Regions from separate parts of the Cytobacillus sp. FSL R7-0680 genome, predicted to be linked through region 2. Evidence: riboswitches for the same ligand, from Rfam matches in the RefSeq annotation. Region 2 holds a riboswitch; the other holds the start of a gene.

Region 1 (22,195 bases), on a different contig from region 2:
TTCATCTTTTCTAAATTGAAAATAGGCTAATACTAAAGCGACAAGTCCATATATAGCCCATGCATGTATGCCCCAATGAAAGAAAGTATATCGTAAAGATTCTCTAAACGCTTCATCTGTCTCTCCGTTCGCCAGTGGAGGTGTGACATAATGAGATACCGGTTCTGCCGCTCCCCAGAATACAAGCCCGATGCCCATACCAGCACTAAACAACATCGCAAACCAAGAGATAGTAGAGAATTCCGGTTTAGAATCCTGTTTCCCTAATTTAATCGAGCCAATAGGACTAAAAATGAGAAATAGACAAAATACGACAATGATAGTTACCAAAATAAGGTAATACCATCCAAAACCATTTGTTAATAAATCTTGTAAATTAGCTGTTATCCTTTCGAACACACTAGGAATCGCTACACCTAAAGCGACAAAAATAAATACAATTACTACAGTTATCCAAAAAACATTCGATACTCTCTTCATAGATTGTTCCTTTCCCAAAAATCTTTTCTACTTCACTTTAATCTGCCTCTAAAAACCTTTGTTATAGTTTAAGACAAATTTTATTTATTATTCTTTGTCTGACAGAATACACAACCGTTCGACAAATCCCTTACACCTTTTACCCAATTAAAAATATATTAAACTCGATTTTCAAGACCTTTAGCCTTGTATCTTTGTATTAGCCACTTAATTAAAAAATGCCTTTATACATTATTCAGCATAAAAGGCAGTATTCGTTTTAATATTGATCCATACAACTCGTGTCAATAACCCACGGTTCCCCTGTATTCATATCAATCATTTTAATATGGCCAGTAGTAAGTGGATAGGTCGGTAAATAAGTTAATGTGTATTGATGCTTCTCTATATTCTTTCCCCAGCTTAATTCCATAAAAAGCTTTTCCTTAATCATTTCTGTTGCCGCTTTAAATGTAAGGCTTGCGACAAATGATACCTTTGAGAAGTCTTGGAGTACCTCACTATCTACATCTACATATTTCACCAAGCCTGTATCGTCTATTTGAATATGAACCAAAGCATCAGCTACTTGAACGCCCCTTTCTTGTCGAATAAACGTAAAATCGTATATGCCGTTTGCGGGTTTTTGACTTATTACATTATCGTCTAATTGTTGCAGTTTAAAATAATCATGAGGGTTATCACAAACTGCTTGTAACACTGATGTAGCAGTTAAAAGCGCCACTTTCGAATTAACATGTCCAGAAACAAACGTTTCAGAATCATCTAAGCCCATTAATTTAAGCAGTCTTCCATCCGCATTGAATACAAATTTTATCGCACCAGGGATATCTAATTCATCATCTAATAAATCTTCCTCACTCACCCGTAAAGATTTTTTAGGTAACTTACTCCATACCTCTAGTCTACCACTTTTCGTTTTTGCTTCAGCTACAAGCATATGGTCTTCCGTCATTCCCGCCAATGTATAAATATCTATAAATTCAGCCAAATCGGGTAAGGATGTCATCAGCGTTTTGCCAACACCAAACGAATCCGAGGTAAGTATTCCCCCATTTGTGTGTACACCAAGAATAAAATCCTCCAACTGATAAACATAGTGATACTCATCATCACCATTGACAAATATGTCATTATCATACTTTGCAATAACAGGTAGAATCCTTAAATGATTTAAATAAATCCGCTTCGCTTCTTCATTCGTAATCAGTGTTTTGGGATAGACAAGTTCAAAATCCATGCTTTCTCTTTCGACTGCACTTAATACCCCATTACTAAGCATTGTAAAACTAATTCCAGAATGAGGGAGTTCCTTATTCAACCGCTCATCTTTGCGATTATATAAAATCATATGATATTCACCTAAGTCAATGTATGCTGACAAATATAACCCATGCCTGAAAGTCGAATCATAGAACCTTTCTATAAACTGCTCTGCTTGCATGATCATATCAAACTTACTCATTTCCCCTGGAATTTCATCTAGTTCATCCGTATAAATGAAAAACTCTGCCACACCTAATTCATCCATACGAACCGAGCCAATTGACTCTCCCCAATCTTCCAACAGGATATCATACACATTTTCTTCAAATTCCATCTGCTCCATAACTAAATCATCTGGGTTGATTCCTTTAAAATAGGTTTTTAGTTGTTCCATTATTAAGTGATTCAAAGCAGCTGTTCTCCTTTAGTTATGATTTAATTAACGTGCAGGAAGTGAAATTTTAACATTAAATCGTTTCTATTTAAAGGTTCTCTTTAATTCTTCCCATAATAATGACATCTATAAATTAGAAAAGCGCAGGGCGCCCGCTTATCGGTGACAAGCATAAGACGAGCCGGCAGAAAGGTTGTTTTTTAACCTTTTTGACGGATTGGCTTATGACCTCGAGCCGATGGCGTCCGGAGCTAGACAAAGCCTCGTTAAACATTTCATATAATGCAATCGCCCTTATATTATCTGCACATACATCTAACTCTAATCTGATGAGTCCTAACTCTTCATCGGCAAGCTTTACTATTCGCTCAAGAAGCGTCTTGCCAATCCCTCTTCCTTGTACTTCTTCATTAATAGAGATGGACACATTCCGCTATATCTTAACTTTCCACTTCTCTCTTCTAAGGAAGCTATCCCTCGAACATGACCGTTACATTCTGCAACAAATACATCGTCTTCTTTTGTAAGTCCTTCAATATAATCTTCAATATCTTTTAATCTCCCCGATGATAAGGCCATTGTTTGTTGAATAATAGAATCTTGCCTATGCATATCATGAATATCTCTTGCATCATTTATATGTATCGGTCTAATCTTTATTTCTTCCCCCATATAAAAACTCCTTTTTTTATAAAACTGTTCTGAATGAAAACTTATAAACCAAGACTACCACTTTTCTTAGTTTGAAAATATTGCTTTATTCATTTACGAATGAACAGTATAAAAAGTTTCTTATCATTGCACTGACATAATCACTACGATACAAAATATATATGAAAGGAGGCATCGAGATATTTTATGAGCATCCAAAGGAGGGTAATTTGAATATGCTTGCTTTGTTCAGTCTTTTTCTAGTTGTCGGCTACAGTTTCTTTTTCTTTATTAGTGCCGTTAGAAAAAAGAAAGAAATAGCTACAAAATATTCTAAATGTATTCCCATGGTGGTTGGTATGACGAGTAGCTTAACAATCGGTTTGATTATATCTGTGTGGTTACCAGAAATGGCTAAAGCAACTGTATTATCAATTCTCATTAGCGCTGTCATTGCCATTTTTATAGGACTACCGTTTAAAACAAACGGACTCGTTGAAGCTCAAGCGTCAAGTCTCATGGGAAGTATGATGGGGGCAATGCTAGGCATTATGTTGGTACCCAGTGAAGTTACATTTATGATCATTAGCATGGATCTGATTTATTTAATTAGTATTTTTGCCATGATGCTTCTCATGCACAAAAAACATTCATTAAAGGAAGCATTGAAAAATCGACCTGTGCCCTTCTATCTAACATTCTTATTAAGCATCGCCATTATCTGTGCATCGGGAATTCATCAAGAAGCGAAGAACTCAATTCATCCGATTGAAGAAAACACCCCACAAGTAGAACACCATCACTAGTTTAATGATTAATTTCAATTATGTTATTGACTTTTCATGTAATAGATAATATTATGAATATAATTTAATAAAGCATTTTCTCTTATAAAGAGCGGCTGAGGGACTGGCCCTGCGACGCCCGGCAACCATTCATATACCCATATGAACAGGTGCTAAATCCTGCAAAATACTTTTTGGTATTTTGATATATGAGAGAGGTTTACTACTATTCTAGTATATTTATGCCTCTCATGATGAGAGGCATTTTTGTTTTTATCATCACATCAAAAGAGAAACGAGGAGAGGAAATGACTGTAACAATCGTAAAAGGGGCTCCAGGACATTATTTATTAGGTTCAGGCATTCTAACAGAACTCCCCGACCTACTTAAAGATATTTCTGTTTCCAAATACCATATAATAACCGGTAAAAAAGCTTGGCAAGCCGTGCAACCCTACTTGCCCAAGGAAGTAATAGATAACAACGTTCACCTTCATTATATAGATGGTCACACTACCTTAAAAAAGGTCCATGACATCCAAGAAATAATAACAAATGATGGTGCTAATGGCGTAATAGGTATTGGTGGTGGGACAGCATTAGATATAACAAAAGCAGTTGCGATTGAAGCATCTGTTCAATCCATTCTTATACCAACAATCGCAGCTACCTGTGCCGCATGGACACCATTAAGTGTTTTTTATAATGAAGAAGGCAGCTTTACTCATTATACAGAGTTCCCTATTGCGACAACCCTCGTATTGGTTGAACCTGAAATTATTGCTAAAGCGCCTATTACTTATTTAAAAGCAGGAATTGGGGATACATTAGCCAAGTTTTATGAAGCTGAAGCTCTAATTGAAAGTTTTTACCCTGAAGAAACACTTCCTGTACCTAAACAAATTTCGCAATTTTCAGCTAAAATTTGCCGAGATACATTGCTTAATGATGGTGAAGCCGCACTACAATCAGTAGCCAAAAACGAAACCTCAAAAGCACTTATCCGTGTGATTGAAACGATTATCATGACTGGGGGTATGGTCGGTGGATTCGGCGAAAAAGCAGGACGAATCGCTGGTGCCCATTCGTTTCATAATGGACTAACCGTAGCGGATGCAGCCCAAGATTTTCTTCATGGGGAATTAGTCGCTTACGGGATTCTTGGTCAATTGGCCATTGAAGAAAAATGGACGGAAGTTGATTACCTTCTCCCGTTTTATGAGAGCTGGCAATTGCCAAGTAGTCTCTCTAGTCTAACTATTGATGTGAATGATGAGCAATTAATGAAGACAATTGTAAAAAAGGCGATACGCCCAACTGAATCTATTCACTTTATGAAAAACGAGATAAGTGAACATTCTGTTTTACAAGCACTTCGATTATTAGAAAAACAAAATGAACAAAAAGGAGTTCAAACATCATGAAAAAATGGTTACTAACTGGAACAGTCTTATTATCTTTAACAGGCTTAGCTGCATGTGGTAGTGATGAAGCCAACAACTCTACAGAAGGATTATATGACGATGAAGAATTAGTCATTGGTGTCACTGCAGGTCCACATGAGCAAATCTTAGAAAAAGTAATTGAATTAGCTAAAGAAGAAAATATCAACATTAAATCACAAGTATTTACTGATTATGTGATGCCAAATGTCGCATTAGCTGAAAAAGAGATTGACTTAAACATTTTTCAAACAGAGCCTTATTTTAATGCATTTAAAGAAGATAGAAATTTAGATTTAGTTAAATCTTTTGATACCGTTTCATTCCCGATGGGCATCTATGCACTCAATGTAAAAGATGTAGCTGAATTAAAAGATGGCGCAAAAATCGGTCTTCCGAGTGACCCAACAAATAGTGGCCGAGCTCTATTACTATTTGAAAAAGCGGGATTAATCGAATTAGATCCTGAAACAGGTATTAATTCAACAGTTCGTGATATTGAAAAAAACAATGGTAACTATGAATTTATTGAACTTGACTCTGCTCAAATCGCTCGTCAGCTAGAAGAGCTTGACGCTGCAGCTATTAACACGAACTTTGCAATTGAAGCCGGTTTTGTCCCTTCTAAAGACGCTATCTTTATCGAGCCTAAGGATTCACCTTACGTAAACCACGCTGCTGTCCGTACGGAGAATAAAGATGATGAAATTCTTGAAAAATTAGCTGATATCTACCGCAGTGAAGAAATTGAAAAGTTTGTTGAAGAGGAATTTGACGGATCAGTTATCGTCTCTTGGTAAAATGATTAAAAATGAGCGTTACGGAGGGAGCATCAAATCATGATAGAGCTTAAGAATATAACCAAAACCTTTACAGGAAAACAAGGAAGCATCCATGCATTAAAGGATGTCTCACTATCAGTGAATCAAGGAGAAATCTACGGGGTTATCGGATACAGCGGCGCTGGTAAAAGTACATTAATTCGCTGTGTGAACTTACTTGAAAAACCTGATAATGGTTCTGTAAAAGTCAATGGGGTGGATTTAACCACGCTGACACCAGGAAAACTCCGTGAAGCAAGAAGTCATATCGGCATGATTTTTCAAGGGTTTAACTTATTAAAAACAGCAACAGTTTATGATAATATTGCTATCCCTCTTAAACTAACAGGATTAGATAAGAAAGAAGTAAAGAGCCGCGTTAATAAATATTTAGAGATTGTCGGTTTAAGTGAAAAACAAAATGCTTATCCAGCTGAGTTATCTGGTGGCCAAAAGCAAAGGGTTGCTATTGCACGTGCATTATCGCATGAACCAGAAGTATTACTCAGCGATGAAGCAACAAGCGCCTTAGATCCAGATACAACAGAGGCAATTCTTGATTTGCTATTAAAAATCAATAAAGAATTAGGGATTACGATTCTCCTTATTACACATGAGATGAATGTTATCCAAAGGATTTGCGATTGTGTGGCCGTTATGGAAAATGGGGAAATTATTGAAGAGGGACGAACGAAGGATATCTTTACCTCTCCTCAACACAGTACAACAAAAAGATTCGTTAATAGCTTATTTTCACATGATATCCCCGATGATCTATTAGAGGAATTAAGTGAAAGTGGCCAAGTGGCAACATTATCTTTCTTTGGTGAATCATCAGGTGATCCTGCACTTGCATTAGTAACGAAAAAATATGATATTTTCCCTAATATCTTATCTGGTAATATTACAAGATTAAAAGATGAAGCATTCGGACAGTTGCTTGTCCATTTTAAAGGCGATACAGCAGAAATTAACAAAGCCATACAATTTTTACAAGAGAAACAAGTCCATGTGGAAGGAGTGACACTCAATGAACGCCATCAACGAATTTCTTGATGCATGGGGTGCTGATTTATGGGAATCAACGATACAAACCTTCCAAATGGTTGGTATCTCTCTCGCTATTTCCATTCTGATCGGGCTACCATTAGGGATTCTCCTTGTTTTGACTAGACCAGGTAAAGCCCTAGATAATAAATTTGTATATAATGTGCTCAACGTAGTGATTAACGTCATTCGTTCCGTACCTTTTATTATCTTATTATTTTTCATTCTACCGTTTACCAAATTTATTGTCGGTACATCGATTGGTGTAAAAGGCGTAATTGTCCCACTTGTTATTTATACTGCTCCATATATTGCGCGCTTAATGGAATCAGCATTACTTGAGGTTGACCGTGGCGTAGTCGAAGCCTATGAAGCAATGGGAATTAAAACAAGACATATTATATGGAATGTACTTGTTAGAGAATCTCGCTCTTCAATCGTTCTTGGACTCACGATTGCAACAATTGGATTAATTGGTGCTACAGCAATGGCAGGACTCGTTGGCGGCGGAGGACTTGGTGACTTAGCCTACCGTTATGGACATTTAAGATATGAAGTTGATGTGATGTATGTCACAGTCATTTTACTGATTATTTTAGTACAAGGATTACAGTCATTAGGGAATTTCTGGGCTGCGAAGTTAAAGAAGGATTAAAGCAAAAGAGCCGAAGCGAATGTTCGGCTCTTTTCTTATTTCTGATAGAAGGGTCTTAAGAAAACCGGGGAAGAGATTGTTCTTCTTAACTTTAGGTCTCTTCTCTTCTTCTCTTTAATTTCTCCCCAATGGCTAAAAATGATGGGACTAAGATTGGTAGCATAAGTAAGCTCAGCATGATTAGCCCAATTATCACAACTAGCGCCACTTCAATCAGTGTAATAACACCTGAAGGGATTAATGCAGCAAAGGTCCCTCCTAAAATAATAGCAGCCGATATCACTACTCCACCTATATTTTTCGCTGCCGTTAAGATCGCATTTACTGGATTACCATCCACTTCATTAAAACGCATCATAAGAAAGATACTATAATCGACCCCAAGAGCGATAATCATAATAAAGCCAAAAAACGGCACATTCCAAGCGAGTTCACCCACGCCAAGAATAGATTGACTCATCCATTCACTAATACCTAATGAAGTATAGTAGGCTAATAGAAGTGCAGCAATAATATATAATGGCTGCATAACTGAACGGGTAATGACCATTAGAACGACGCCAATGCCAATTAACATTATTGTTGCCGTTCGAGCGAAATCTTCTGTAGCAATATTTTGTAAATCTAGATTTTGCTGTGTTTGCCCACCGATTGCATATTCAGCATCTTGTAAAATGGTTGCCTTCAAGCTTGCCGGCACTTGACGATTGACTTCCTCCATTACCTTCATGGCTTCATTTGTATAAGGATTTTCTTCTAACACAATCGTCAACGTCGTCATTTTTTGATTATCTGATACATACATATCAAGTGCTTGCTGGAATTCCTCTCCATTTAACACTTCCTCTGGAATAAAGAATTTCTCTGAAGCTTTCGAGTCACTTAACCCGCTAAGATACTTATTTGCATCCTGTAAACCTTCTCCTACTTGATTTAATCCATCTGTACTTTCTATTAATCCCTTTTGTAACTCCACCATTTTCTCACTTAAATCATTTAAACCCGTTTGGAGCATGGTTTGTCCCTCATTAATCTGGGCTAAACCAGACGCTAATTCACCCGATTTTGTTGCCATTTCGTCTGATGCATTTGCACCATTTGCTAGCCCTGCTTGCAATTCATTTGCACCTGACTCTAATGCAACTAAACCGTTATGCAGTTTTTCTAAACCAGCATCCACTTGCTCTAGTCCTGCATTCGCTTCTTCAAACTGGGACATCGCTCTTTCATATTGCGGATGAACAGCTTCTAATTGCGTATTTAACCCCTCAACTTGTTGCTTCGCCTCCCCTGCTGTTCCTAATGCGAATTGCATATGTTCATCTGAAGCAGCTTCGGGATTTTCTTCAATATAGTTTGTTAAAGATTGCTCAATTTGCGTAAATGCCAAAGTCATGCTTGTTACTGCAGTATTCATCTGTATAAATACATTGCCTGTATTCGAAAGACCTGTTTGCAGATCTGTATAGCCATTCAATAATGTGCCAGTTGCACCAGAAAGCTGTTCCACACTTGCCTTCACATCTGCAACCCCTTGATTTAACTCACTTGCCCCACTACTTCCTGATTGAATTCCAGTTGTTAATTCATTCAGTGCCTCAACTAAGGTCGACGCTCCGTTTTTAGCATTTGTTGTTCCATCAATGAGTGTTTGCACATCTTCTAATTGATTACTATTTTGATTGGCTGATAATTCTCCTTCAGCAGAAGATAAACCATCATGTATCGATCCTACCCCTTTGTTAGCATCCCCAATCCCTTGGTTTAATTGATCTGTTTGATCATTTAAATAGAGTTCTGCTATTTTTTCTCCAGTTGGTCTTGTTACAGATTGTACCTTGGATACGCCATCGACAGCTAATATTTTCTCTGTCAATTCATCTATCGCTTGCAATGACTCTTGTTGATTGAGTGATTGCTCATTTTTTATAACTAATGTTGCCGGTGCTGAGAACCCAGAAGGAAAATGGTCTTCTATCCGATTGATCCCCTGTTTTGATTCAAAAGAATCATCTACTTCAAGAAGGTCGTTATAGCTTAATTCTCCCGAGTATTTGAATACAAATGGCAAAGAGATAAGGAGGACAATAAGTAATGAGAGAAAAGGACGCATTATTGAATGTCCTGATAGAAATCCCCAAAATTTACTGTCTGCATGACCATCAAATTTCTTAGATGGCCAAAACATTTTCTTCCCTAATACGTACATGAAAAATGGATTAAATGTATACAACACTCCGACAAGGACTGCTACACCAATAGCTACTGCCGAACTAGCTTGATACAAACTAAATTGAGCAAACATTAATACAATAAAACCAATAAACACCGCTAAACCACTATATAAAACAGTAATTCCTGCCGTACGATAGGTAACTTTAAGTGCCTCTAAAATGGATTCCTGCTTACTCAGCTCTTCTTTAAACCTCGTAAAAAGTAAAATATTATAGTCCGTACCTATTCCAAATAAAATCACTACTAAGAACACTTGCGTAAAATTTGAAAATGGGTAATTAAATGATTCTACTAAGTTGGCAATAATAGACATAGAGACGATATAGGATACACCCACAGATAATAATGAGATAAACGGTATAATCGGTGAACGGAAAACAAGAATTAATACGAGTAGGATGAATACGACGGCAATTGCCTCGGTTTTCTTAATCCCATCCTGCGTCGCCTGAACAAAGTCTTCCATGACAAGTTCGTTGCCAGTAATAGAAACCTGGAGTGTTTCTGTTATGAGCTCACTTCTAAGAGAATTAGCGACTTCCTGTAATTCTCCTTGCTCTCGGTCAATAGAAATCTGCGCTAGTATGGTCGAACAATCTTCAGCTGTTAGAACCGAAGCTGCTTCTTCACCATCTAAATGCGTTGTCATCTCTTCGATACCAAGTGTTGATTGTCTGGCTTTTAATTCTGCAAGAAGTTTATCTAATTCCTCTTTCTCCTGATTAGACATTTTCTTGCCATCTTTTGATCCTATTACTGCTATAAAATCATACGTATTTGCATTCTCATCCATTTCCTCTAACATGTGTGACGCTTCTCTACTTAAGGCATTATCTGGTATGGTTATTTGCCCCTTTTCTCTAACAAGGTCATCCATATTCGGCATCCAAAGGAAACTTAATATTGAGATGACAACCCACCCGAAAAATAATAGGGTTCTTACATTTTTAAACTTTGACACGTTCTGGCTCCTTTCTCTTTTTTAAATCACGGAATGAATATTCATTCCTATTTATGTTCAGCTTGAAATCAACTTTCAAGCTAGCTTAACTAGTTGGCTTTAATCGCATTCCAACAACATTCCTCTAAGTTATCCATTAAAGGAGAACTACCATCAATCGTTCCTGCCCGCACCATTTTTAAAATTTGTACAATGGCACCATAAACAACACCTATCAAAGCCTCTGTTTGTAGAACAATAATTTCTCCTCTTTCTTGACCAACCCTAACAACATTGGAGATATACTCTATAAACGAATCAAAAAGTTCCTGACTCTCTTCTGTTAAAAACATTTCATTACAATGAGAATCAATGAAATGTAGCGCATGTGTATCTCCCATCGCAAAGTGGTGAATACTCTCAAAGATATGATGAAATTGTTCACGGATACTTGCATCAGTCGGATAATCCTTTAATAATTGTTCAAATAACGCATTTAGTTTTTCCTGGAAGAGCACATTAACTAAGTTCTCTTTATGATCAAAATAACGATAAATCGTTCCTGCCCCAACCTTTGCAGCATCAGCAATCATTGGTACCGTCGTCCCGTTATACCCCCTCTCTGCAAACAAAACAATCGCGGCATCCAATATATCTTGCCGCTTCGACTTTTTTGCGTCCGTCATATACTCGCTCCTCACTTTAGTCAATATATGATTCGGAATGAACATTCATTCCTTTTGGGAATAGAATAATATATTTTTTTATATTTTACAAGGGAAAAGAGAGAGGTATTTGGACTTTAAGCAAAAATGGCAGACTTGCCATTGACTATAGGAAGATGTACACAAACAACTATTTAACACACCATCTGCGTTTTTGTGAGTTTGGGTTTATATATGGGTTGCGCGCAGTTCTTTGTTGGCTACTCCTCGCTTTTGCACGTATTCATCATTTGCGCGCAATTCTTTGTTTGCCACTCCTCGCTTTTGCGCGTATTCATCATTTGCGCGCAATTCTTTGTTTGCCACTTCTCGCTTTTGCGCGTATTTATGGGTTGCGCGCAGTTCTTTGTTGGCTACTCCTCGCTTTTGCGCGTATTTATGATTTGCGCGCAGTTCTTTGTTTGTTACTCCTCGCTTTTGCGCGTATTCATGGGTTGCGCGCAATTCTTTGTTTGCCACTCCTCGCTTTTGCGCGTATTCATCATTTGCGCGCAGTTCTTTGTTTGTTACTCCTCGCTTTTGCGCGTATTCATCATTTGCGCGCAATTCTTTGTTTGCCACTTCTCGCTTTTGCGCATATTTATGTTTTGCGTGCAGTTCTTTGTTTGCCACTTCTCACTTTTGCGCGTATTCATGGGTTGCGCGCAGTTCTTTGTTGGCTACTCCTCGCTTTTGCGCGTATTCATCATTTGCGCGCAGTTCTTTGTTGGCTACTCCTCGCTTTTGCGCGTATTCATCATTTGCGCGCAGTTCTTTGGCTTCTCCCTACCACCTTTGCGCGTATACTTGAACTATACGCATTTCCCTGCCTTTTCCTTCCAACTTTTGTGTGTATTCATTACTTAAAGAACAACTCACCTAACGATGCCTGACTTGTTCACAAACTCCCACTTTATTTTACTTATCTTCCTAACCCCTCTTACATATAGCAAAAAGACTGACTCAAGAATAAAGTCAGTCTTTTTGCTACAAATTTATTTCACCGATTCACGTACAATAAAAGAAGCGGCAGTTGCCTCTTTTAATTCTTCTAAAGTCACGCCCTCTTGTAATTCTACAAGTTCCATGCCCTTTTCAGTGAATTCGAAGACTGCCATGTCCGTAATAAGTACATGAACAACTCCTTCACCAGTTAGTGGCAATTCACAACTCTTTTTCACTTTAGATTCACCATATTTATTACGATGGTCCATGATGACAACGATGCGTTTTGCTCCTTGAACAAGGTCCATGGCGCCACCCATACCTTTAACCATTTTTCCTGGTATCATCCAATTGGCTAAATCACCTGTTTCAGATACTTCCATACCACCAAGGATAGCAAGATCGATATGACCGCCACGAATCATAGAGAAGGATTCTGCGCTATCAAAATACGAAGCATTACGTTTAGCTGTCACTGTTTCTTTTCCAGCATTGATAAGATCAGCGTCTACTTCAGACTCTTTCGGGTAGCTACCAATGCCCAATAAACCATTTTCGGATTGAAGCATCACATCAAATTCTTCAGGGATGCGATCTGCAATTAAAGTAGGCATGCCAATACCAAGGTTTACACACATACCATCTTTAATTTCTTTTACTGCTCTATTGAGTATTTTTTCTCTTCCACTCATGATTATGTCCTCCTTTTAAGCTTCTTTTCTCGTTGTTAGTCTCTCTATTCTTTTCTCATAAGCTTTTCCTTCATATACATGTTGAACATATACGCCCGGTGTATGAATCTCATCTGCATCTAATTCTCCCGCACCAACTAACTCTTCTACTTCAACAATCGTTATTTTTCCTGCTGTCGCCACAGTTGGATTAAAATTACGAGCTGTTTTTCTAAAGACTAAGTTGCCAAATGGATCTGCTTTCCATGCTTTTACAAAAGCGAAATCCGCTACAATGCCTCTTTCTAAAATATATGTTTTTCCATCAAATTCTTTATGTTCTTTATCTTTAGCGACCTCTGTGCCTACACCAGTTGCAGTATAAAATCCTGGAATTCCAGCGCCACCAGCTCTTAACCTTTCAGCTAATGTACCTTGAGGAACGAGTTCAACTTCAAGCTCACCGCTTAAAAATTGTTTTTCAAATGTTTTATTTTCTCCTACATAAGAGGCGACCATTTTTTTGATTTGTTTATTTTGTAGAAGTAAGCCTAATCCCCAGTCATCCACACCACAGTTATTACTGTATACCGTTAGTTCCTTCGTTCCTTTTTCTTGCAGGGCTATAATTAGTTTCTCTGGAATACCGCATAAACCAAAACCACCTACTGCTATAGAAGCACCGTCCTGAACTTGTTCTAACACTTCATCTAAAGATGTAATTATTTTACTCATGGTATGACTCTCCTTCCATCTTCCTTATAAACTATTAAATTAAATAAATAGTGAAATAGCAAAAGCTAATGCAAATACAGTAATCGTTTTTAATATTGTCAACACAAAGATATCTCCATATGATTGTCTATGTGTTAAGCCAGTAATCGCTAATAATGTAATAACAGCACCGTTATGAGGAAGGGTATCCATTCCACCTGAAGCCATAGAAGCAATACGATGAAGTAACTCTGGCGAAATACCTAATGTTTGTGCCATCTGTAAATATTGTGCACCCATTACCTCTAATGCGATTGATAACCCACCTGAGGCAGATCCAGTTACCCCTGAGAGTACGTTTACAGCAATTGCTTCAGAGACTAACGGATTATTGCTTGCATTAAATACCCAGTCTTGAATCGCTGTAAAACCCGGTAGCGTTTTCACAACATTACCGAAGCCAACTTCAGAAGCAGTATTAAAGATTGCTAGTAATGAACCCATAGCAGCTGTCGTTAACCCTGCTGCCAAACCTGTTTTTATTTTTCTCACATTCGTGAGCATTGCGACAATTATTCCGATGGTTAATGCTGCAACGAGTGCCCATGTTGAAGTGACTGTGCTTGGATCAGCAATATTGTATTGTTCAGAAAGCTGTGATGCATCATACCAGAATTTCGCAGACCAACTTGTGCGGCTAAAAATAAAGTTTAATGCAATCACGACAACGAGTGGTAAGATTGCTAACCAAAAACTTGGTAACGTATTCGGGTCGACTTTTTCAGGCTCGTTTTTATGCCCTGTACCATAACCTTCGCCATTCGCAAGCGCTTTCCTTCTACGACGTTCTAACCAAATCATCCCGCCAGTGAAGATAATAATTGCTCCAATGATACCTACAAGAGGGGCAGCATAAGCATCTGTTCCAAAATAATTCGTTGGTATAATATTTTGAATTTGTGGCGTACCAGGTAGTGCGTCCATTGTATACGTGAATGCTCCTAATGCAATAGCGCCTGGAATTAAACGTTTAGGAATATCAGCTTCTTTGAAGATAGCTGCAGCAAACGGATAAACAGCAAATGCGACGACAAATAGGGAAACGCCTCCATATGTTAACGCAGAACATGCAAGTACAACAGCTAAAATAGCATGTTTTGACCCTAGTGAGGATACAATTGTCCTTGCAATGGCTGCTGCTGCTCCTGTCATTTCCATCACTTTTCCGAAAATCGCACCTAGTAGGAAGATTGGGAAAAATGATTTGATATAATTAGCTGCATTCGACATATACGTCTCTGTGTAGCTTGGTAATAATAACCCTCCAGATATGACAACAGCTAATAACGTAACAATTGGGGCAATAATAATAACTGGATAACCACGATAAGCTAAGAAAATTAAAAGTCCTAATGCTAGTATAATAGCAAAAATCTCAATAAACAATGAAATCCCCCTTTATTTTCGCTAACAAGTCAAACTGACTTCTCCCCAGAGTCGTCCGATTGTTGCTTTTCTCCCCCTTTGTAACTCCCTCTTACTTTTACTTGTAGAAAACGTTTTCATTTCCATATACATCTCCCCAAAAATTTCTTTTGGAGTCATACTGACAATAAACCGTCTGTTAAAACTATGCAATGAACGTGCCAACTTAAAAATTCCCTCTATTCTTATTCTTTTTTATATTCATGCACATTTTTTTCGCAAAAACCGTTCAGAAAAACTGTCACTTTTAAAACACTGCGGTTATTCTGTATGGATTTACGTACACTCTAAGAATATCCACTCAGTTCTTGTACGGATTACTTAACAGATTTACGGAATATCGAATCATTTATCTTTTTTGTTTTTGTGAGAATAGGGGTTACAGATAATGTGGATAAACATTGATATCCACACTACTCTTGGGATTTCTACTCTTTTGTGTGGACAAATCGTAATTTATTACCCGCATTTCTTCTGGATTTTCCACTCTTTTGTGTGGGCAAACTCCAATTGCCCACACTCCTTCGAGTTTTTCCGTCTTTTTGTGTGGATAATTAACAATCATCATCTACAGTTGTACCGTTTTGGGTATCATACAAAAAAAATCCTACCAAACACTATAACAAGTATTTGGTAGAATCCCGTTCTAAACCTTGCTTACTCTTCTAGCAAATGATATTTGTTCATTTTTTCATACAATGTCGTACGGCTAATGCCGAGACGTTTGGCTGCTTCTGTTTTCTTGCCACCAACTGCTGTTAGACATTGAATAATGGTTTGTTTTTCTGTTTCTTCCATGACTTCTGCTAATGTACGTGTAGGTATTACTGTTTCTTGTAATTTAATATTTGTCGACAAGTGCTTCGGTTCAATAAAACAATTGAGATCAACCATATTCATCGCGCGCTCGATTACATTTTCAAGTTCTCGAATATTGCCTGGCCAATGGTAGTTTTTCAAGATATGGAGCGCCTTTTCGTCAATCCCCTTGACTGGTTTTGCCATCATTGTTGCGTATTTTTCTGTAAAATAATGAGACAGTCGTGAAACATCTTCTTTTCTATCTTTTAAAGAAGGAATGGTTATTTCCATCACCTTTAAGCGATAGTAAAGATCCAATCGGAATTCTCCTTTATTAACCATATCCTCTAGATTACGGTTAGTTGCTGCAATAATACGAACATCAATGGCTTTACTATTAGTTGAACCGACTCGTTCAACTTCTTTTTCTTGTAACACGCGTAATAACTTCACTTGCATATGAATGGGCAGCTCACCTATTTCATCTAAAAAAATTGTGCCTCCATCTGCTGTTTCAAACTTTCCTGCTTTGCCGCCTTTTCTTGCACCTGTAAACGCTCCCTCTTCATAGCCAAATAGTTCGGATTCAATTAATTCAGCTGGGATAGCAGCACAATTCACTTTTACAAACAGCCCCATTCCCCTACTGCTTGCCTGATGAATCGCATGTGCAAATAATTCCTTGCCTGTCCCGCTCTCACCTAAGAGCAACACATTAGAATCATTTTCGGCCACTTTGACTGCTTGCGCTTTTACTTGTTTAAAAGCAGGAGATTCACCAATTAAATGATGAAAAGAGTATGATGCTTTATTACTTTCTCTAAAATCACCCTTATATTTCTTCAACTCTTTTTCTAATGAGTGCAATCGTTTAAATAATGCGGAAAACTGACCAACATTTTTAAATAGGAGCTTTCCAACCGCACCTACTACTTTTCCATTTTTAAAAATAGGCGAACGAGTAGCAATCATATAGCCACCATTTACTTTCTGTAAGGAGGCTGCTTCTTGCTTACCTGTTTTTACAACGATATGCATTCTCGTATTTTCGATCACTTCTGTAACATGCTTACCTATTGAGCTTTTCTGATCGACCTTCAAAAATTCCGCATATGCTTGCGTCAACAGAACGACATAGCCTTTTGCATCAACAAGCACTAAGCCGTCATAAGCATATTCTAGAATGTCTTCTATTAGCATCTCATTCTCTTGCTGTCCTTGGCCGGTAGGTAGCAAATCTGCAATAGCTTCATTTGAAAGTGCACAAAGATACATATAGGCAGCGCCATTTATACCTTCTAACCGTTCACCCTTAATTAATAGCTCTTTTTTATTTATTTTCATCTTAACGATTGTACTGAGAAGGAAGTCTTGTTGGAGAAGATGAGTCATTTCGTTTTCATCGTCATCCATCATCCACAACAATCTTTGATTACAAAACAGTATCTCCTTTTGATGATTAAGTATCATCACCCCTAACGGCAGCTCATCTATGATTTTGTTAAATAACTGTTCATTCTGGATGGCATGACTGTTTTGCATCTTAGATCTCTCCTTACAATCTACTTTTTACAATCTGATAATTTTCATTATTATATCATAGCCAGGCAAAAGAAATTTTTTAATCACATAAAAGGTGTAGAACTTTTTGTCGTTCTACACCTACGCATTATTTTTTCATTTTTGCTAAGCGAATAAAGGAACGGTCTCTTTCTAATAGTTTATTAGAGACCATCTCACCTTCATATTGGAAAATCCCTTCACCTGTCTTTACACCAAGCTTCTTCTCGGCTACTAAGTCAGAGATAATGGCTGGCGCTTCCTTTGTGTCATTTAATTCTGAAGCAACGTTATTAAATACTCTTTCCCAAGTATCTAATCCCCCGAAGTCAGCAATCTCAATCGGCCCTGTAAATGCCCAGCGGAAACCTGGCCCTGCGGTAATAGCCGTATCTATATCTTCAGCTGTTGCCACGCCTTCAGCCAATAATGAAAAAGCTTCTCTCATTAAGGCTGTTTGTAATCGATTAGCAATAAAGCCAGACTTTTCTTTTTGTAAAATAACAGGTGCTTTGCCGATTTCTTTCATAATGTTTCTCACTTCTTCAACAATTGCATCCGAAGTCTGTTCATGTTTAATAATTTCTACTAAGGGAACTAGATGTGCTGGGTTAAAGAAATGCATGATCACCATTTGATCAGCAAACGTGCACTTCTCCATTAATCTCGTAATAGGAAAAGTTGATGTATTTGAGGCAACGATCGCTGTTGGTTGCTTCATTTCTTCCAACTGTTTATATAAATCCCACTTCCATTCAATCACTTCTGGTATTGCTTCAATAATTAAATCTGCTTCTTGAACTGCTTGAGATAAGTTAGCAACATATCTAATAGCATTCAAGCTTGTATCCGCTTCCTTTTCTAATAACACTTCCTCTTCAACAAGTAATGCTACATCTGCAGCTACTCTTTTTTCTGCTTTATGTAATAATTCATCGTTTAAATCATTCAGTATTACGTCGTATCCTTTAGTTGCAAACGATATCGCAATACCAGTCCCCATTACACCTGAACCAATCACAGTAATATTTCTTATCATCGTTGTAACCTCCTTTAACTTTTCAAAAATTAAAAATGCAATTACTGTGCCAAAAATAAAATAATTGCGAAAACCGTGAATCTATGTTACGATTTTTCCAGTTTTAACTCCCCAACTCCCTATTACTGACTTTACACATCTTCATACTGGAATAAGCCACTAGATTGATATGGAGGAATGTCAAAATGGTATCTAATAAAGTGGCAATTATAACAGGTTCAGCACGAGGCATTGGTTATGAGATTGGCAAAATTTTTGCCGAAAACGGAGCCAAGGTCGTTCTTTCCGATATTAATGAAGAGGAAGTCAAAAATTCTGCGCAATCTCTTCAAGAAAAAGGGCTAGAAGTGTCTGGCCTGAAAGCTGATGTAACAAAAGAAGAAGACATTATCAGCTTGATTGAAGAAACAAAGAAAACACATGGAAGAATCGATATCTTTATTAATAATGCCGGTTTGCAACATGTGGCACCCATTGAAGATTTCCCTACTGAGAAATTTGAGCTGATGATTAAAATCATGCTTACAGCACCATTTATTTCACTCAAACACGTATTACCAATTATGAAAGAACAACAATTTGGTCGTATCTTAAATATTGCATCCATTAACGGATTAATTGGATTTGCCAACAAAGCAGCCTACAATAGTGCGAAACATGGTGTAATCGGCTTAACAAAAGTGGCCGCACTAGAGTCCGCAGCAGATGGCATTACAGTCAATGCCCTTTGCCCTGGTTATGTTGACACACCACTTGTGCAAAACCAATTACAAGACTTAGCAACAACAAGAAATGTGCCATTAGAAAATGTCCTTGAAGAAGTCATCTATCCACTCGTTCCACAAAAACGCTTACTACAAGTAAAAGAAATTGCTGACTATGCCATGTTCCTAGCCAGTGATTTAGCTGGAGGCGTAACAGGCCAGGCGATTGTGATGGATGGTGGGTATACGGCGCAATAAGTGACAAAAAGAGAAAACTAGAATCAAACTAAAAGAAGTGCTGTTCCTTAACAGTACTTCTTTTGATTATATTTACATCATTTTGAGTACTTTTTGTAAGCAACTTACTATCACGGCGATAAATAATACTATCCCACTATTAACAAGCAACATATAGCCTATTTGCAGACCATAAAAAACGGTAAACGGATCGCGGATTATAGAGATAGCTATTAAACTCCCCATACCACCAAATACAGGGGCAAATGCTAGAATAATGAGTGCTCCCTTGTATACACTTCTTTTTTTAAAAACTACAAATGCCCCTGCTATATTGGCAATGGCAATAAAAACAATCATCAAAATTGAAAGAATCACCATTTATCCTCCTTAGTAAAATCGCTTATTTTAAATTCGTATTCACTAAGAAAGTTTCCACTTCCTCTGCAAACTGTTGCGGCATTTGTGTATTCAGTTCATGGCTACCATTATTTATGATTTGTAATTGCGCATGTGGGATCAAATTTGCCAATTCTTTTGCAGTAGGCATATTTATACGGTCTTTAGAACCAACCAATACTAAGGTCGGAATATTTATTTGATGCAATGAATGAGATAAATCATAACTTTCCATAGATTGATAAAGGGGAATAATTGTTGACTTTTCTATCCCTTGCTTCCTCCACACTTTTGTTGGTATGAGCTTAAATATATATTTTTGCAGCTGAAATATGCTTTTAATCTTCCATCCATTTACTAATGAGTATGGCGTTCCCGATAATACCATCCCTTTTAAATGAGGGTTCGTGATAAGGGATTGATGTAATGCAAAGCATCCTCCTAATGATAGTCCAATGATGATAAACGGACCATCTATTGTATGAAGCACATTAGTTAAAGATTTAGATAACTGATTGAAAGTAATAGATTCAGATGTTTTCACTAATTCATCTATAGAGATGAACCTAGCATCGTATCCGTCCCCCATAAACTTCTTAACCTTTATCCAACTATCATTGGTCTGGCCTAATCCATGCAAAAAAACTAGTTTCATCCGTTTCTCACCACCGATATTTAATTGTGCCCTGTAGCTTAGTTACTTTGTTTAGTGAATACAACGAGCTAAATTTCACCAACTCTTTTTCCTACTAAATATCCCGCGCATATCGCAAAGTTTTATATTCATCTTGCCCCTTGTTATACCAACCTTTCTGTTCATGTTGCAAAACGAAACCTTTTGCCTCATAAAAGGGAATGCCCATTCCATTTCCCTTTTGAACAGATACCCATTGTTCTTTTACACCGTAGATTTCTTTTTGTTGTTTCGTAATAGCATGTAATAGTTTTGTGCCGATACCTTCGTTTTTCCTAGCTGGATCAAGGTATAAAACAAATATTTCCCCGATTCCTTCACCAGTCAATCCACCGCCACCTGCACCAATAACACGCTCATTATCTACTGCTACAAAGTAACCTCCCCATTGTCGATTCTCGTTTCAACTTCTGCTGAAACTCTAGCAACATTGTAAAAATCACTGATCACACTCTCAATATATTCCTTCGTATATAAATCCTTATAGGTCGCCCGATATCCATTTGAACACACCTTAATAATCCCATTAATATGGGTTGAATTAGCTTGAATGATTTGTATCATATTTATCCCCTATTCATGGAAAAATCAGAATTTTATTACTCTAATTTTACCATAGAAAGAAGTGATGGATGGCAAGACTTGTTATCCTCAACAAAAAACCTACTGTCTTTTTCAGACAATAGGTTTTTCCTTCTCTTATGATTCATAAATAACTTCCCCACACTTACGTAAATCATAGCCGTATAGCTGTTCGATTTCCTTTTTATAACTTTGGGAATTAACCGTTTCTTTCAACAATTGTACAAGTTCTTCATTTTCTTTAAGAATGATAAGGTCATACTGCTCAGATATTAATGGAATAAAGTCAACATTGACCATTTTTGTTACATTTTCAATACCTATACCAATATCCGCCTGACCACTCGCGACAGCTGAAGCCACAGAGTAATGGCTTGTTAACACATGGTCATACCCATTAAGCTTGCTCGCATTGAATCCATGAACTCTAAGTTGTTCATCCAATAACACTCTTGCGCCAGAGCCAACTTCCCTATTCATGATGGTAACATCCGCACGCCCAAGATCTGCCCATCCTTGAATATGCAGAGGGTTTCCTTTTTGTACGTAGATACCTGCCGTACGGTAAACAAGATTCAGTTGGATAAACGGTTGACTGACAAGAATTTTCTTCACATAAGACGTATTATATTCTCCTGTATCACCATCAAACAAATGACAACTAACGACATTACATTCTCCACGATACATCGAAAATAAACTATTCAAGCTACCACTATACATTCTTAATGGCGGTTGTCCTTTTTCATTTTCTATATGTTTAGCTAGTATATCTAAAACAATATCTTGTCCACTTATAATCACATGACCATCATCAACTGAATGAACTTTCTCTTTTACTTCTTTCACAGCTTTATTCTTGGTGATACCTGTTTTACTCTTGGATTTGTATCGCTCCAAGTCGATGGCATCAATTCTCATTTGCCTCCCTACACGATAAGCAG
Region 2 (9,548 bases):
CACAATTCATGGAATTTCTGCGTGAAGAACAGCGCCGTTCCTCGTTTTAGATTGATTCCTTTAGGGAGGGGAGTATAATGCCAAAAATCACTTTTTATAATTTATCAATTGAAAAACGCGAAAAGCTTATCAATGCTGTAAAGCAAGAGTTTTCTCGTGTTCCACTATCGCAAGCATCTATTAGTAATATTGTAAAATCTGCCCGTATTCCAAGGGGGAGTTTTTATCAATATTTTGAAGATAAGGAAGATGCTTTTTTTTACTTGCTAGAAGAGAGAGTAAAAAGGAATCAAAGTGAAGTTTACTTTTTATTGAATAAGCACAATGGGGATATTTTTGAAATGATGATTGCTTTTTTCGAAAAGGTGATTACTGAACAAGATGAGAATCGGAACTTTCTCAAAAATTTATTTTTAAATATGACATATGAAGTGGAACATGAATTTGGTCGAAGTTTCAATGGATATGAAACGAATCAGCAGTTTATCCAATTCGAATCAAAGGTAAATAAAGAAATATTGCATATCTCAAATCAGGAAGAGTTTAAGTATTTAATGAAGATACTTACATCTGTTTTACTAAGGAGTATTATCGAAACATTTTCTAAGGATCAATCAAAGGAAGAAGCACTAAGAAATTTTAAGTTAGAAATCACTCTCTTAAAACGGGGCCTTAAGAAATAATCATGAAATGAGAAGTAGTTGGAATGAAAAATTTATTCTTTCGTTTCAACTCTTTTTTTGCTGAATTGCTATTGAATGATCGCATCTATGTGATTTTTTCACAAAATTCCAAAAATATACATAGTGGTGCTATAATAAGAATAGCAATAGTCAATTTAGCCATTATTCCCCGTAGAAGGGGGGTGTTGCTTTGTCAGTTTTTGAGGCATTGGTGTTTGCTTGTACATTTACAAGTTTAATAATGGCTGTGCTACAATTCAAAAACGATGATAAAAAATAATCCACCTCATGTATAGGTGGATGGTGTCAATTGTTCATTGGCTAATGCTATTGCGAGATCGGACGGTGTTGCCGCACCACCGATCTTTTCTAATATATGCCTTTATCTAGTCCTATTATACAATAGAATGATTTTTTGGAACAAGCTTTGAGTAAAAACTTACGTTTGTTTATTTTATGAACAATACCATTCTTGCCTTTGCCTTTTTCTTAACCTCATTTCCTGTTACAATTATAGATAAAATACGTTTAAGGAAATTTCCTTCCTTTTAGTGGGTATTGAACATGAAAATTAGATTATTCTCAAGAAAAGATAGTACACAAATCCAATCTGTTGCTAGGGAGAGTTGGCGTTACGCATATGAAGGCTTAATTCCCGAGCGAACACAGGTTGATTTTTTATTATCTGTATATACTGAAGACGCTTTAATGAGAAGTTTATCTACTTCGGTTTTATTGGTTGCTGAAGAAGAAGGAGAAGTTATTGGTTTCGTTCATTTTTCATTAATAAATATTAAGAAAGAAATAGAATTAGGTGCTTTATATATATTGCCGAGTTTTCACCGCCGAGGTATTGGTACAGCCCTACTAAAAGCGATGTTTGAATATTTTTATGATGTCAATAAAATTACGGTTTCTGTTGTGATGCGAAATGATTCTGCTTTGGATTTTTATCATTCAAAAGGATTTAAACAAGTAGGAAAAATGAATGATTCCATTTTCGGATTTAGTATTCCAACCATTGTAATGGAATGGAGAAGTAACACAAGTCCAAATGTGTAGGGGGAAGTTATGTATACCGTATTCTCAACTTTTGATGTAAATGAAAGTAAAGCAGATGAAGTGATTGAAATATATAAGAATCGTTCACGTTTAGTCGATAAAGCAGATGGGTTCGTCGACTTTATGTTGCTTCAGAATGATAAACGTAAAGGAGAATTGACAGTACAATTAATTTTTGAAACAAAGGAAGATTATTTACGCTGGGTAAGAAGTAAAGATTTTCAACGAATTCATGATCTTGAAAAGAAGTATCCAGATAAAGAATTAGCAGCAGTCATTCCAAAAGTGTCGCAATATAAGGTTGTGGTAAAGTGAGTAAATATGAAATAATCGCAGAAGAAGTAACAAAAAGGATATTTCGAGAAGACCCTACATTAATTGAACGATATGGTGAACGTGGGAGAAATCAAACATTTATTGATAATATGCATCACTTAGATTATTTAAAGACGGCAATGGAATTAAATACGTCAAAGATTTTCACTGACTATGCCCTTTGGTTAAGAGGTATCTTAATTAAATATGGTATGACGACGCAAACCTTGATTGATAATTTTCTTTTTTTAGAAGAGGAATTAGAGAAATGTACGGTGGTAGAAAGTGAAATTAGTTCTGCATATATTGGTTTGTTAGGAGAGGCTGTGTCTATTTTAAGAGATGTTCAAGGAGGCGAGGCACAGTGACGAGAGGAGAAGATCTAGCAGAAATCCTTTTATCTGGAGCTGTTGCTGATGCTTGGGAATATATTGAGCGATTCGATTATTTGACTAATGTAGAAATTTATCAAGATATTATTACACCAGCTATGGTTAATATTGGTCTTAAATGGGAAAATTTTGAGATAACAGTTGCAGATGAACATTTGGCATCTGGAGTTTGCGATTTCATTCTTTCAAGATTAGCTGCAAAGCACAAGTTTAAACCTGTTAAGGATGCACCGACCGCCATGTTTCTTTGTTTATCAGGAGAGCAGCATTATTTGGGATTAAAGATGGTAGCCAGTATATTTGCAGAGAATGGATGGAGAACCAAGTTTTTAGGAGCAAATTTACCTGTACAATATGCATTGCAGGCTGCGAAGGATTGGAAACCAGATGTAATTGGCTTATCAGTTTCGATTGCTACCCATTTACCGGCACTTACGGAATATATGGAAGCTTTTTCTTATTTACCAAAGAAACCTAGGATTTTATTAGGTGGAAGATTGACAAATTTATATGATTTAGCTTCTTTTACCGCTATTAAGCCGGAAATTATTTCAAACTTATATGCTGTAGATAAATGGATCACTGCTTTTAATACGGAGGGGAGGAAAAATGCGATTAATTGATCTACATTTGCCGATACCGTATATACTAGCTAATAAGAATGGTGAAATCATTAGCTATACATCTAAAGCGGATGAAGTCTTTGATTTATCAGAAGGTACGATTAAAAGTATAGTTGATGAAGGGAGTATCTCTAAGTTTGAAAGGGTAGCTGCCATACCAGAAAAGAGTATGAGATTTGAAGCTAATTTAAAAACAAGAAGTATACCGATAGCACTATTTGATATTCATATCAGTTGGGATTTTCAAGGTAATGCGTCCATGCAATTTTTATTCAAAGATGATGATAATGAACCATTAATGGAGAAATTACAGGCCCTACAAAACAGATTAGCAAAGACAGATTTTGAGCTTTATGAGCAGAAGGAAACATTAGAAAAAACATTGCAAAGGTTGGATGAATTATCAGGTCCTTTTATCTCTTTAACAAAAGAGATCTGTTATATTCCTTTGTTTGGCGATATGACGGGCGATAAATTTACAACGATTATGGAGCAAACGCTTGCCCGTCTGTCAGATCATGATTACAGGTGGATACTGATTGATTTAACAGCGGTTGCTAAAGTATATAAAGAGGGAACGAGCGGCTTAGAGCTTTTAATCAAGAGCATTCTTCTAATGACAGGAGGAGAAGTGAGACTCATTGGTATAAATCCGAGTCTAACAAAAGCACTTCAGCCTTATCAATTAAGAAATGTTGTTCATACGGAACAATCGTTACAAAGTTTTCTTCAATCAGTGATAAATGATCATGCTATATGAACATTTATTAAACTGAGAGCCTACTTGGATAATGTATATGTTTGCACATGTGTTTATAGGTTGGCTTTGTTAAAAGAAAAAGGTTGTCGGATAAAGATACGTTCCGAAAAAACTAAGTAAAGACATATGTAACAATGAAGATGATACCTTGTAACGGGAATGCGAATTTAAAAGGAAGAGAATATGAAGCTTGAGTTCGTTCATAAAAGCCTCCAAGTTACACAACCTAGCCCATAGGAACATAAGTTATACATGTTTCTATGGGCTAGGTTTGTGGCTGCCATACCTCTTATATTAAAATAATTTGAGTTGACCAATTCTTTCTACTGCCTCAATTAATCGTTCTTCATCGACAAGTAATCCAACCCGAACATAACCTTCTCCAAAGGTCCCAAAGCCTTTTCCTGCGGCAACAGCTACATCAGCTTTTTCCAGTAAGTAGTCAGCAAATTCTTCACTATTGTATCCTTCAGGCACTGGCATCCAAGCAAAAAACGATCCTGAAGGAGACTTGCCGTGCCAGCCAACCTTTTCACAAGCGTTCATGAATGCATTTCTACGTCTCTCATATCGAGCAACAAGTTCGTCTACACTTGTTTGATCCCCATTTAATGCATAGGCTGCAGCTTTTTGAATCGCAGGGAATAAGCTTACATACATATGGTCTTGAAGAAGGTTGATGGCTTCAATGATTTGTTCATTTCCAACTGCAAATCCAATTCTCCACCCAGCCATATTATATGTTTTTGATAATGTATACATTTCAATACCAACGTCTTTCGCTCCGGCTGTGGCTAAGAAACTTTCAGGTTTCTTTCCATCAAAGCCGATAGCACCATAAGCAAAATCATGCAAGATGGTAATGTTGTTTTCCTTAGCAAAAGCAACAGTTTCTTCAAAAAATGTGGAATCAGCTGTCGCGCCTGTTGGATTATTAGGATAATTCAAAAATAGTAGGCGGGCATCCTTTTTTTGTTTTTCTGTAAATTGCGAGTAATCAGGTAGAAACTGATTTGCTTCTTTTAAAGGAAAGGTTTCGTATTTTACATTTGCCAAAACCGCACCAGATTCATAATCAGGGTAACCTGGATCTGGTAAGAGCATTAAATCTCCCTCATTGAGTAGGCATAATGGAATTTCTACTAAACCTGCTTTTGCGCCAAAAAGGATAGCTACTTCTTTTTCAGGCTCAATTTCTACCCCATATTCACGCGCATAAAAGGAAGCGGCGGCCTTCTTTAATTCATTAATTCCTCTAAAAGGAGAATATTTATGTGTCATTGGGTCTTCTGCAGCTTGCTGAAGTGATTGTACAATATGTGCAGGTGTTGGCTGGTCGGGATTGCCTTGTCCTAGGTTAATAACATCTCTGCCTTCAAGTTTTGCAGCAGCAACTTTTTGAACAAGGGAAGCAAAAAATTGTTGAGGTAATTGCTTCAAACGATGCGATAATTCCATTTTAATCCACCTTCATTCATTTAATCTATATACGAACGCATTTTATAACCAAAAAGACAAATTGTCCAGTTAATTTTATATAAAAGGAAATATTCGATTTCCTTTTTTGTTTTAAAAGAATAAAGGAAAGGTAGTTGGATCACTAAACCCATTTTCTTGGGAGATTGGATGTAGCATTATTTCGAACATTGACAAAAATAAAAGAGAGTAGTAATATCATATCATAAAAATTAAATGAAAAGCTTATCCAGAGAGACTGAGGGACTAGGCCCTATGACGTCCGGCAACCCCCAATATTGGGAAGGTGCCAATTCCTGCAGAATGATATCCATTCATTCTGAAAGATAAGGCGGAATAAAACCAATGCCTCTTTCAGATGATGAATAGTGGCTTTTTTTATTGGTTAAAATTCTGGTTACAGCTATGGGGAGGAAACATAATGAGAAAGTGGCTAATTGTTTTATTCATTGCAACTGTTTGTTTACTAACAGCATGTGGCGGAGGTTCAGACACGAGTGGAGAAAAGGTGGATGAAACGAAAGAATTAAAAATTGGTGCTACTGCCGGTCCTTATAGTGATATGTTGAAAAAAGCTATTGTACCTGGTCTAGAGGAAAAAGGATATAAAGTAACTGTCGTAGAGTTTAGCGATTATATCCAACCTAACAAAGCTTTAAATGAAGATGATATACAAGCTAACCTTTTCCAACATACAATTTACTTGGAGAATTTCGAGAAAGAAAATAACATGGACTTAGCACCATTAATTATTGTACCAACAGCCCCAATGGGGATTTACTCGAATGTGTTTAATTCAATTGATGAGATTAAAGACGGTGCAACCATTGCTATTCCAAATGACCCAACGAATGCAGCACGCGCTTTAAATACGTTAAATGACGAAGGTCTAATTACGATTGATGAAAACGCCGATCCACTAACAGTATCTGAAAAAGATGTGAAGGAGAATAAAAAGAATTTAGTTTTTCAACCGATTGAAGCAGGACAATTACCAAGATCTCTTGAGGGGGTGGATCTTGCTGCAGTTCCTGGTAACTTTGCGTTGGCAGCCGATATGGACTTATTAAGTGCATTAGCACTAGAAAATATGCTTGATGATTATCGCAACGTGGTTGCAGTTAAAGCAGACTTTGAAGATAAACAATATGCGAAAGACTTAAAAGAAGTGGTTGAGTCTGCAGAATTTGAAAAAATTATCGACGAAGAGTTTCAAGGATTTGGAAAGCCAGCGTGGATGGAATAACGAAGTAATAATAAGCAAGAAACCGGACAAAATTATATGGATTTGTCCGGTTTCTAATAATAGTTGTAGAATACTGTTAAACTTATCTGTGCATAATTTGTATTTTGGTCATTCCTGTACTTATGGATTGTCGAACAACTTTTTCATCCTGGTCATTGACGTTTTTCAACCATTTGTGAAATATTGGTTGTAAGCCGTAAAAGGAAGTGACTCTTCTATACATTTCATCTTTATTGAATTTTGTTTGATAAGATGCGAGAGCTTCTTTGGTGAATTGATCTCCGAAATCCCAATATAGCCCTGCAAAGTCAAACGCCGGGTCCCCTATTTGCGTATCTGTAAAGTCTATAATTCCTGATATTTCCTTTTTGCTTGGATGATAAAGGATATTGGCACTTGTTAGATCACCATGAATCACCACTTTTGCTTCTTTAAATTTTGACACCGCTAAAAACATTTTATCAATTTCTTCTTTTTCTGCGTCTTTTAAGAACGGAAATATTTTTTTAATCAGGGCTTGATGTAATTGCGCCCAATAATTTTCACTATGTAGTTCTTCTATGTTACATTTCTTTGCTTCATCTATATCCAGACGATGTAATTCTGTAAGAAATGTTCCTAGCCGCTTGGCTTCATATAAAGGAGGAGTAATCAATGAATGAGATAATGCTTGTCCTTTAATGAAGTGGTAAAAAACACCAATCATTTGTCCGTCTTTATTATAAAATGGAAGATAATTTGGTATTTCAATAATGGAAGAAAGATATGAGAGCTGGTGAAGTAGCTTTATTTCCTTTTTTATTTTCACTAATACTTGTTTTGTTTTTGGTATTCGGATGACATATGTTTGATTGACAATATAAATATGATGATCCCAACCAGAATGATTGCTTTCAATCTGTATTTCCTGAAGATGCGGGAGATGGTTTTTAATTAATTCCTTCATGGAACAGTCTCCTTTTTTATTATTTTGTATAAATCGTTTTTTTGAGGGGGAAAATAGGCGAGACATCTTATAAAAGGGGAGTGAAAGCAATGGAAAAAAAGTATGATAATCAAGTGGATGAGAAAATTATTGCTGCTCAAAATGAAGCTCAACAATACAATCAAATGGATACAGAATTAGAACAGTCAGAAGAAGTACAAGCAGCAATGGAGAAAAGTTATGAGTATGAAGTGACGAATCAACAACCGACATATGAACCGAATAAACCATTTTAATTAGAAAGAAGAGACTTCCATTACGTGGAGTCTCTTCTTTCATTATAGCATACCTTATTTTACATTGATGCTGTTTGATGTGTCTGTTTACTCCCATTATGTTCGGTTCGTCCATAAACTAAAAAGTAAAGAATAATTGAAGCAATCGACACTATCCCCATGTAAATGTATAACATACTGTAGCCAGTTATAGGAATCAGTAAACCTAATAAATAGGGTCCAAAACCTAAACCACCATCGAGAAAGATAAAGAAGGTGGAAGTAGCTAGCCCCATGCGATGGGGTGGCGTTAATTTGACCGCAATCGCTTGTGTACAAGACTGCATATTACCAAAGCCTAAGCCAATCAAAGCCCCCGCCACTAATAACATAACACCATTTGATGAATTACTAAGTAAGAATAGACCTACTCCAAATAAAATGAACGCTGGATACATCACGTAATTTGCCCCTTTGCTGTCCATTAATTTACCAGTGAAAGGACGGGATAGTAAGACAGCGATGGCATAGACAAAGAAGAAAAAGCTAGCAGCATTTACTAAGTCCTTTTCAATTGCATAAAAGTTAATAAAAGACAAGACGCTTGAATAACAAAATGCGACTGTTAATGTGACGAGTGCAATTGGAAGTGCCTTTGGTTCAATAAAGCTAGATAATTGAAAACCAGATGATTGAAATTGAGCTTTTTGATCTTCAGTTAACTCTTTCACATTCACAGTTAACCCGATAAGTAGGCCAATAATACCAAGAATCAAACAAAAAATGAAAATCGTATGAAAAGTTGTGTATTGACTCATTAACATACCGATAAAAGGTCCTATTGCTGTCGCTAAAGTATTACTCATACTAAAATAGCCGATTCCTTCACCTTTCCTTGTTTGCGGTATAACTGAAGCGACAATTGTACCACTTGCTGTACTTGCCATCCCTAATGTTAAACCGTGGATAAAGCGGGTAATAAGTAAGAAATTGACATCAATTTCAATAAAATAAAGACTTGTTGATAAACTAAATAATAGTAAGCCAATGATTAAAGTCTTCTTCCGTCCAATACGATCAATATATTTACCGATAAACAATCTTCCTACCAATGTTCCTATAATAAATATGCCAGTAACTAAGCCAGCTTGGCTGGCGGTCGCATGATGTGCTTCAACGGCATACACCGCAATCGTAACCATTAATAAATAAAACACTAATGTTAGAAAAAAGTTTACGGAAGAAACGGTGATAAAGTCCTTGGTCCATAATTTTTCTTTTGTTGAACTCATATTCTTTTCTTCCTCCTTACAAATTGCTTTTAATACTATCAAAAATACGAATACATTCTTCTTGTTCCTCAGGTGTGATTCCCTCTAATATTTCCATTTCGAACTGATCAATCGGAATGCGGATTTTTTTGTATATGCGTTCACCTTCGTTCGTTATTTTCATTTTCTTTTCACGTTTATCCATGCTTGGGATTTTTTCTACATATCCATATTCCTCAAGCTGATTTATGGTCCTCGTAACTGTTGGCTTTTCGACACCTTGATATGCAGCAATCTCTACTAAAGTTGTTGGACCAAAATGGTAGAGATAATAAAGGATTGTCCACTGTGCCCGTTGTAATTGATGTTTCGTTAATAAGCTGTTCAGTCTATTCTCAAAAGGGCGATAAAGCATCATAAAGTGATGAAAGAACCTTTGGCTAGCAATAATAATATTCACCTCATTTAAAATAGTTATCAATGGTAACTAATATACTATAACAAAAAGCCGTCTTGTCTG

What was found. Region 2 has a riboswitch for S-adenosylmethionine ahead of MKY26_RS22450 (MetQ/NlpA family ABC transporter substrate-binding protein). Riboswitches for the same ligand answer to the same signal wherever they lie in the genome.
Region 1: it holds a riboswitch for S-adenosylmethionine, as region 2 does, so the genes downstream of both, MKY26_RS13720 (iron-containing alcohol dehydrogenase family protein) here and MKY26_RS22450 (MetQ/NlpA family ABC transporter substrate-binding protein) in region 2, are expected to answer to the same signal.

What each region holds. Positions count from the first base shown of each region.
Region 1 covers NZ_JBBPAO010000001.1:2,732,699-2,754,893, forward strand. Annotated here, with positions in the region: gene MKY26_RS13700 (glycine betaine uptake BCCT transporter) at 1-480, opposite strand, end outside; gene MKY26_RS13705 (hypothetical protein) at 740-2,155, opposite strand; gene MKY26_RS23395 (GNAT family N-acetyltransferase) at 2,274-2,567, opposite strand; gene MKY26_RS13710 (hypothetical protein) at 2,501-2,812, opposite strand; gene MKY26_RS13715 (hypothetical protein) at 3,022-3,597, shown strand; SAM riboswitch class I at 3,677-3,792, shown strand; gene MKY26_RS13720 (iron-containing alcohol dehydrogenase family protein) at 3,885-5,000, shown strand; gene MKY26_RS13725 (MetQ/NlpA family ABC transporter substrate-binding protein) at 4,997-5,818, shown strand; gene MKY26_RS13730 (methionine ABC transporter ATP-binding protein) at 5,858-6,895, shown strand; gene MKY26_RS13735 (methionine ABC transporter permease) at 6,870-7,541, shown strand; gene MKY26_RS13740 (MMPL family transporter) at 7,633-10,737, opposite strand; gene MKY26_RS13745 (TetR/AcrR family transcriptional regulator) at 10,827-11,402, opposite strand; gene MKY26_RS13750 (hypothetical protein) at 11,610-12,053, opposite strand; gene MKY26_RS13755 (3-oxoacid CoA-transferase subunit B) at 12,416-13,057, opposite strand; gene MKY26_RS13760 (CoA transferase subunit A) at 13,073-13,771, opposite strand; gene MKY26_RS13765 (GntP family permease) at 13,811-15,196, opposite strand; gene MKY26_RS13770 (sigma-54 interaction domain-containing protein) at 15,893-17,578, opposite strand; gene MKY26_RS13775 (3-hydroxyacyl-CoA dehydrogenase family protein) at 17,706-18,635, opposite strand; gene MKY26_RS13780 (3-hydroxybutyrate dehydrogenase) at 18,821-19,597, shown strand; gene MKY26_RS13785 (3-isopropylmalate dehydrogenase) at 19,670-19,954, opposite strand; gene MKY26_RS13790 (alpha/beta fold hydrolase) at 19,980-20,630, opposite strand; gene MKY26_RS13795 (GNAT family N-acetyltransferase) at 20,725-21,018, opposite strand; gene MKY26_RS13800 (hypothetical protein) at 21,039-21,233, opposite strand; gene MKY26_RS13805 (helix-turn-helix transcriptional regulator) at 21,369-22,195, opposite strand, start outside.
Region 2 covers NZ_JBBPAO010000002.1:68,625-78,172, reverse strand. Annotated here, with positions in the region: gene MKY26_RS22490 (DUF5392 family protein) at 1-50, shown strand, start outside; gene MKY26_RS22485 (TetR/AcrR family transcriptional regulator) at 78-683, shown strand; gene MKY26_RS22480 (GNAT family N-acetyltransferase) at 1,248-1,745, shown strand; gene MKY26_RS22475 (antibiotic biosynthesis monooxygenase family protein) at 1,755-2,060, shown strand; gene MKY26_RS22470 (hypothetical protein) at 2,057-2,428, shown strand; gene MKY26_RS22465 (cobalamin B12-binding domain-containing protein) at 2,425-3,075, shown strand; gene MKY26_RS22460 (STAS domain-containing protein) at 3,062-3,835, shown strand; gene MKY26_RS22455 (pyridoxal phosphate-dependent aminotransferase) at 4,130-5,293, opposite strand; SAM riboswitch class I at 5,534-5,644, shown strand; gene MKY26_RS22450 (MetQ/NlpA family ABC transporter substrate-binding protein) at 5,733-6,557, shown strand; gene MKY26_RS22445 (aminoglycoside phosphotransferase family protein) at 6,640-7,503, opposite strand; gene MKY26_RS22440 (hypothetical protein) at 7,593-7,778, shown strand; gene MKY26_RS22435 (MFS transporter) at 7,838-9,049, opposite strand; gene MKY26_RS22430 (MarR family winged helix-turn-helix transcriptional regulator) at 9,066-9,509, opposite strand.